DNA from 2 places in the Rhizobium sp. BR 250 genome. Region 2 is predicted to be linked to the other one. Evidence: riboswitches for the same ligand, from Rfam matches in the RefSeq annotation. Region 2 holds a riboswitch; the other holds the start of a gene.
The links. Region 2 has a riboswitch for thiamine pyrophosphate ahead of thiC (phosphomethylpyrimidine synthase ThiC). Riboswitches for the same ligand answer to the same signal wherever they lie in the genome.

Region 1: it holds a riboswitch for thiamine pyrophosphate, as region 2 does, so the genes downstream of both, QD336_RS18605 (ABC transporter permease) here and thiC (phosphomethylpyrimidine synthase ThiC) in region 2, are expected to answer to the same signal.

Annotation. Positions count from the first base shown of each region.
Region 1 is NZ_JARWKW010000012.1:28,916-32,721, reverse strand. Features, by position in the region: gene QD336_RS18615 (pilus assembly protein TadG-related protein) at 1-672, opposite strand, end outside; gene QD336_RS18610 (TadE/TadG family type IV pilus assembly protein) at 866-2,191, opposite strand; TPP riboswitch at 2,384-2,486, shown strand; gene QD336_RS18605 (ABC transporter permease) at 2,612-3,397, shown strand; gene QD336_RS18600 (ABC transporter substrate-binding protein) at 3,394-3,806, shown strand, end outside.
Region 2 is NZ_JARWKW010000005.1:21,399-25,204, forward strand. Features, by position in the region: gene thiC (phosphomethylpyrimidine synthase ThiC) at 1-1,356, opposite strand, end outside; TPP riboswitch at 1,452-1,563, opposite strand; gene QD336_RS09515 (acyl carrier protein) at 1,746-1,997, shown strand; gene QD336_RS09520 (acyl-CoA dehydrogenase family protein) at 1,997-3,178, shown strand; gene QD336_RS09525 (amino acid--[acyl-carrier-protein] ligase) at 3,183-3,806, shown strand, end outside.

The sequences.
Region 1 (3,806 bases), on a different contig from region 2:
GTCCATCAGGCTTGCCGTGGCCTGTGCTACCACATTGATGCGCGTCGTGACCCCAAGGCTTTTGGCCCTGTAATAATAGCTGCCCGTGTCCACCACCCCGTTTTTCACGATGTGACAGGCGAAAGCGCATTTGTCGCTGGTATTCGCAACCATGGTGGCAACATCGGCGGGGGTGGCGCCGACACCCATCGAGGGCGTGTTATCCAGAAGGACATAAAAATCACTGAAGGTCTCCGTCTCGTATTTGGCGGTCGCCTTGCCCGAAACAGTGATGAGATCCTTCGCGAGAACCTGCGAAAGCGTCGTGCCGACGGAAGCCGTGAAACTGACGGAAGACTCGATGACATTACCGTGCTTGATCACCGATATATCGAGCGACAGAAGCTTGTAGTCGGCATTGGCGCGCTGATTGCCTTCGAAGAAAGCCGAGGCCTCGCTACTGCCAAGGCTGATGACGCCATCTCCCGACATTTCTTTTGCAGCCTTGACGCTCGCCGACGTATCCGCCACCACCGCGAGGGCCGCCGCATCGGCCGCCATTTGCAAATCGGACTTCACGGCCATGCCGTGTGTCACATCCAGGGCCACGCCGGCCACTCCGATCAACGGCACCATCAACAAGGCGCTGAGAATGCCAAAATTCCCTGATTCATCCTGCCAGATATTTTTCAAATTCGCCCCCGGAACCCTGCTGGAGGCGAGACTTAGCCAAAGATTATTGAAAGGCAGTTTCAAGGAATAACTAATTTTCGATAAATCTAATTTCCGGAATAACTAATATTGCGCTCAAAAGCGTTTTCCGTCACACCGACAGGCGCGATGGACAGCGTGTTGAACAGCAGCCCGGCATCGGACGCGCGGCCATTCAACTCGTCAGGCGCGGCGTGCTGATTGCCTTTTTGAAAAGGGCCGACATCGCATCGCTGATGCCCTGCGAAGGGCTGACTTCAAAGAACAGCCCCGGAGAAGCGCAGGCCTGCATGCGCGAACTGATTTCCGTCTGGAACGGCTGTATCCAGAGCCTGTACCAGCCATTGCCCGATAGCGGCAGGTAGGTCGTATAAAGCACGGCGATACGGAAGCCCTTTTCCTTGAGCTTGGTGCAGAGCCTTGTGTCGATCGGCTCTTGGCAACGCCCGCCCTGCGTCGTTTGTTTTGTGCAGTTATTTGGCTTGTAGCTGTCGGCAACACCGTCAGAGACGAAAAACACTATTTTTTCCGGGCTGGCTGAACTGGCGCCGCTACCCGAATTTCCCATCTTTTTCTCGATCTTGGTAAGCGCCCGGTCGAAATCGGTGTGCTGATCGTTCTTATACATATGGGAAGGAACCGACATGAGTTCGATTTCGGCAATCTTCTTCTTGGCCTCCTGCAAATCCGAAGTCCGCGGCACAACTTCGAGCAAATCCCCGCCTGACGCAACATCGACTGCCGTTTTCCCGAAAGTGTAGACGGCAATACGATATTGATCGTTGCTCTTGCGCGTGGCAGCTGCCGTATCCATCAAACTCGCGGTTGCCTTGGCAACCACGTCGATGCGCGTGGTCGCGTTTATGCGACCCTTGGCATCGGTGTCCTTGTTCTTGATCCTGAAATAGGTGCTGGTCGGGTCTGACGCGCCGTCTTTCGTTGTGAGATGGCAAGCGAAGGCGCATCCTATCGTCTTTTCCATCACCGCGACATCGGCAGGCGTGGCGCCCACGCCCATGGAAGGCGAGTTGTCGAGGACGAGGTAAAAATCGGTAAAGGTCTCCGTCTCGTATTTGGCGGTTGCACTCCCCGAGACCGTCAGGAAGTCCTTTCCGAGAATTCTGGAAAGCGTCGTATTCACTGAGGCCGTAAAATTGACCGAAGACTCGATGATGGTCCCGCGCTTGATGACAGATATATCGAGAGACAATAGCTGATAGTCCCGGTTGCCCCGCTGATTGCCATGGAAGAAAGCGGCGGCTTCTTCTTCGCCGACGGCAATGACGCCATTGCTCGCCATCCGTTTTGCAGCCTGGGCGCTTGCCGAACTATCGGCAACCACTGCCAGAGCAGCGGAATCGGCCGCCATCTGCAAATCGGATTTGACGCTGAGGCCGCGTGTTATGTCGAGCGCAACACCGGCGGATCCGATGAGCGGTATGATCAACAAGGCGCTGAGAATGGCAAAATTTCCGGACTTGTCCCGCCAGATGCTTTTCAAGTTAGTCTCCGAGCTTCTCTGAATGCGGGCTTAGTTACTCGAACGACGTTGCAATATAGTTTATTGATATAACTAATTGTCGATAAATTCGATATACCTAATAACTATATTTCCCCCGGCCGCATAATGGCGGGGTACCGATCACCGGTTGGTAGAGACCGTTGACATTTTTAAAACTTGACCTACAAAACAAGCTCTTCCGAGGGGAGCACCGCACGGTGCTGAGATGGCGATGAGCCGGACCCTTGAACCTGATCCGGGTCATGCCGGCGTAGGAACGGAACTGTCGCGCCATGGAGGCGCTGCCCTTTCTCTTCTCCGCTATGCCTGATCTCCGTGATTGCCACATCTGGAGACGACCGATGATGCTGAAACCTTCTGCCCTTCGCACATGGTGCATCTGCATCTGAGGCCCGGCTCATGCGTGCCACCCATGCGTTGAACGGTGTCGGTCTTCTGCTCCTTCTCTGGCAGGCGGGAACGTGGCTGTTTTCGCCGCCCCGTTACATCCTGCCGTCGCCCGCCGATGTCGCCGCCGCCTTCCTGCGCCAACCGGGTTTCCTGTTCGGTCAGGCCCTCGTGACGCTTGGCGAAATGGCGCTCGGGCTTGCCGCGGGCATTGCCGCTGGTATTCTCGTTGCCTTCACGACGGCCGCCATCCCGCGCCTTGGCCGCCTCGTCTGGCCCATGGTTCTGGTGTTGCAGGCCTTTCCGGTCTTCGTGCTCGCCCCCATTCTCGTCCTCTGGTTCGGCTTCGGCATGGCCTCGAAAGTGGTCATGACGGCAATCATCATTTTCTTCCCCGTCGCCTCCTCTTTCACCGACGGCCTCAACCGCACGGATCGCGCCATCCTCGACGCCGCCTCGCTGACGGAGGCGAGCCATTGGCAGATCCTCACCCGGTTGCGCGTGCCGCTGGCGCTCCCCTCACTGATTTCAGGCTTGAGGGTGGCTGCGCCGCTTGCCCCGCTCGGGGCCGTCATCGGCGAATGGGTGGGCGCATCGGCCGGGCTCGGTTTCGTCATGATCCAGTCCAATGCCCGCATGCAGACCGACACCATGTTCGCCGCCATGGCCATTCTCGCCGTCATGGCCGTGCTGCTCCGGCTCATCGTCGACCAGGCGACGGCCAATCTCGCCCCCTGGGCCAAAGAAACAGAACACACCATTCCTTTCAGATATTTACGGAGACTTTCGGGACCATGAAACGAACGCTTCTTTCCCTCGCCATCGCAGCGGCAAGCGTGCTTGCGCCCATGCAATCCCAGGCGGCCGACAAGCTGACCGTATTGCTCGAATGGTTCGTGAACCCCGATCATGCACCGATGGTGATCGCCAAGGAACGCGGCCTGTTTGCCGATGCGGGACTGGAAGTGGAGCTGGTTCCTCCGGCTGACCCTTCCACGGTGCCGCGCCTCGTCTCGGCAAAACAGGCCGATATCGGCGTGCATTACCAGCCGAACCTCTATCTCGACCACGAAGCCGGCCTGCCGCTCGTGCGTTTCGGCACACTGGTCGAAACCCCGCTCAACACCGTCACGGTTCTCGCGGATGGGCCGATCAAGAGCCTGAAAGATCTGAAGGGCAAGAAGGTCGGTTTTTCCGTTTCCGGTTT
Region 2 (3,806 bases):
GTGGTCGTAGCCGGGCGCGATATCTGTGGTGAGCGGCCCGAGCGTGTAAAAGGGCGCCTCGCCGCAGGTCTTCAGCTGCTTGTCCATATTCTCCTTGATCTTGTGCATCGGCACATGGCCGGGGCCTTCGATCATCACCTGGCAATCCTTCGCCCAGGCGATCTGCGTCAACTCGCCCAGCGTTTCCAGCTCGGCGAACTGCGCCGCATCATTGGCGTCAGCAATCGAGCCGGGACGCAGGCCGTCACCCAGCGAGAAGGAGACGTCGTAGGCGCGGCAGATGTCGCAAATTTCCTCGAAATGCTCATAGAGGAAACTTTCCTTGTGGTGATGCAGACACCACTTGGCCATGATCGACCCGCCGCGCGAGACGATGCCGGTGACGCGGTTGACGGTGAGCGGGATGTAATGCAACCGCACCCCGGCATGGATGGTGAAATAGTCGACGCCCTGTTCCGCCTGCTCGATCAGCGTATCGCGGAACACCTCCCAGGTAAGATCCTCGGCAATGCCGTTGACCTTCTCCAGCGCCTGATAAAGTGGCACCGTGCCGATCGGCACCGGCGAATTGCGGATGATCCATTCACGGATATTGTGGATATTGCGGCCAGTAGACAGGTCCATGACGGTATCCGCACCCCAGCGGATGGCCCAGACCATCTTCTCCACTTCTTCCGCCATGGAGGAGGTGACGGCGGAATTGCCGATATTGGCATTGATCTTGACGAGAAAATTGCGGCCGATGATCATCGGCTCAAGTTCGGAGTGGTTGATATTGGCGGGAATGATGGCGCGACCCGAGGCGACTTCCTGACGCACGAATTCCGCCGTGACATAGTCGGGAATATGCGCGCCGAAACTCTCGCCGTCCCGCGCGAGCTTTTCCTTCGCAGCCTCGCGGCCGAGATTTTCGCGGATGGCGATGAATTCCATTTCCGGCGTGACGATGCCCGCCCGCGCGTAGGCAAGCTGCGTCACCGCCTTGCCCGCCGTGGCTCGCAGCGGCTGGTGGCGCATGGCAAATTCGGGCGTCAGGCGCTCGCCGGTGGCAAAGCCGTTATCCTCCGGCTTGACGTGCCGTCCCTCATAAGCCTCGACATCACCGCGCGCCACAACCCAGTCGTGACGCAGGCGCGGCAGACCCTTTTCGATCAGGACCGGATGCGTGGGATCGGTATAGGGACCGGAGGAATCATAGACCGTGACGGGCGGTTCGCCTGCAGTCGGGTGCACCGCGATCTCTCGCATCGGCACGCGAATATGCGGATGTAAAATTCCGGGTTTATGGATTTTCGTGGAGGCAGCATGCGGCCCGGTGGTGACGACAAGCGGGTTGGTCTTGGCAACGATATTCATCTTGAGGCTCCAAAGTTTGACTGTGGAGACCCAGTTCGAGCCGGAATGATGGAAAATACCGAAGTGCCGATACCGGACGTCCTGACGCCAGCCGACCTTCGATCTTTGCACCGTCCCTACGCCAGTATGAACTGGATCAGGTTCAACGGGTCACTGCGCATGAAAGCAGAATCTCAGCCCCTTGACGGGACACCCCTGGTGAATGACGACAGCAAAAAACACCGCTCGGCTTTTGTCAAGGCCGCCGATCAACGCTTGGCAAAGGTGCGGGAATGGCGCATGCTGCCGTTAGTTGTAATTAACCTAACGGTTTAGGCGAATATTATCGTTTGCCACGTAACGATAAGCACAAACAATCCTGATGTGAAATTCATGGGAGATACGTCGGAATGAATGCGACTATACGTGAAATACTGGCCAAATTCGGCCAGCTTCCAACCCCTGTCGATACGATTGCAGATGAGGCCGATCTTTATGCGGCGGGCCTCTCTTCCTTCGCATCCGTGCAATTGATGCTGGGTATCGAAGAAGCTTTCGATATAGAATTTCCCGATAACCTGCTGAACCGCAAGTCTTTCGCCAGCATCAAGGCCATTGAAGACACCGTTAAGCTCATTCTGGATGGTAAAGAGGCAGCCTGATGAACGTGACCGTTGCGCCGCAGGATGAAACTCTGTCCGCGCGCGCGGGCCGTGTCGCGGCAATTGCCGCCAAACATGCAGATGAGGTGGATGTCACCGGCCGCTTCCCTGAGGAAGCCGTCAATGCCCTGCGGCAGGAGCGCCTGCTCGGCATCCAGGTCCCTTCCTCGCTGGGCGGCGAAGGTACTTCCCTGCAGGAAATCGCCGATATCTGCGCCCGGCTCGGCCAGGCCTGTTCGGCAACCGCGATGATTTTCGCCATGCACCACATCAAGCTGTCGAGCCTGGTGGAACATGGCGTGGAAAGCACCTGGCATCCGGGCTTCATGCGCCGCGTTGCCGGCGAACAGCTTCTGCTCGGCTCCGCCACCACCGAAGGCGGCATCGGCGGCAATCTGCGCAACTCCATCTGCGCGATCGAAGTCGAGGGTGATTCCTGCCGGCTGGAAAAGGATGCCACCGTCATTTCCTATGGCAGCAATGCCGACGCCATCCTCATCACCTCGCGCGCCCACAAGGATGCCGCGCCCGCCGATCAGGTGATGACCGTGTTTCTGAAAAACCAGTACACGCTTGAAAAGACCCATGTCTGGGATACGCTCGGCATGCGTGGCACCTGTTCGGACGGTTTCCTGTTCCGCGGCGAAGCGCCGGCGGCGCAGATATTCCCGAAACCTTTCGCGGAAATCGCCGCACAATCCATGCTGGCAAGCTCCCATCTGCTGTGGAGCGCCGTCTGGTATGGCATTGCCTCGGACGCCGTGTTGCGCGCCCAATCCTTCGTCAGAGCCGCAGCGCGCAAATCGCCCGGCACCGCCCCTCCGGGCGCCATCCGCCTTGCGGAAGTCTCCACAAAGCTGCAGGTGGTGAAATCCAACATCATTGCCGGCATCAAGGCTTACGAGGACACCAAGAGCGACCCGGAAAAGCTGATGTCGATGGCCTTTGCGGTGGCCATGAACAATGTGAAGATCTGCTCTTCGGAAACCATTCTCGAGATCATCGACCATGCCATGCTGGTCTGCGGTATCATGGGCTACAAGAACGGCACGCCCTACAGCCTCGGCCGGCATCTGCGCGACGCGCATTCCGCCCGGCTGATGATTTCCAACGACCGTATTCTCGGCAATTCCGCCAATCTCCTGCTGGTTCACAAGCAGGACACCAGCCTCTTGGGATAAGACCATGGACATGCAAACATCGTTTCTTGATCGACTGTTCGAAGAAGGCCTGCTGATTGAAACGGGTGTGGACGGTCTTTATGGGCGCAGCGGCCAGTTCGAGGACGTGATTGCCGCCTTCGAGCGGCTGATCGACCGCACCGGTGGCGCCGACGGCGCCGAAGCAATCCGCTTTCCGCCCGGCATCAACCGCGCCTATTTCGAAAAGAGCGGTTACATGAAGAGCTTCCCGCAGCTCGCGGGCACGGTCCATTCCTTCTGCGGCTGCGAGCTTGATCATGTCAGCCTGCTGAAAACCATGGATGAGGGCGGCGACTGGACCAAGGACCAGAAAGCCACCGACATCGTGCTGACGCCGGCGGCCTGCTACCCGCTTTATCCGACGATCGCCAAGCGCGGCGCCTTGCCGGCCGGCGGCGGCCTCTATGACATCCAGTCCTATTGCTTCCGCCATGAACCTTCCAAGGACCCAGCCCGCCAGCAGCTTTTCCGCATGCGCGAATATGTCTGCATGGGCACGGAGGCCGATGTTACCGAATTCCGCCAGAGCTGGATGGATCGCGGCGTGGAAATGATGAAAGCGGTCGGGCTCGACGTTACGATCGATGTCGCCAACGATCCCTTCTTC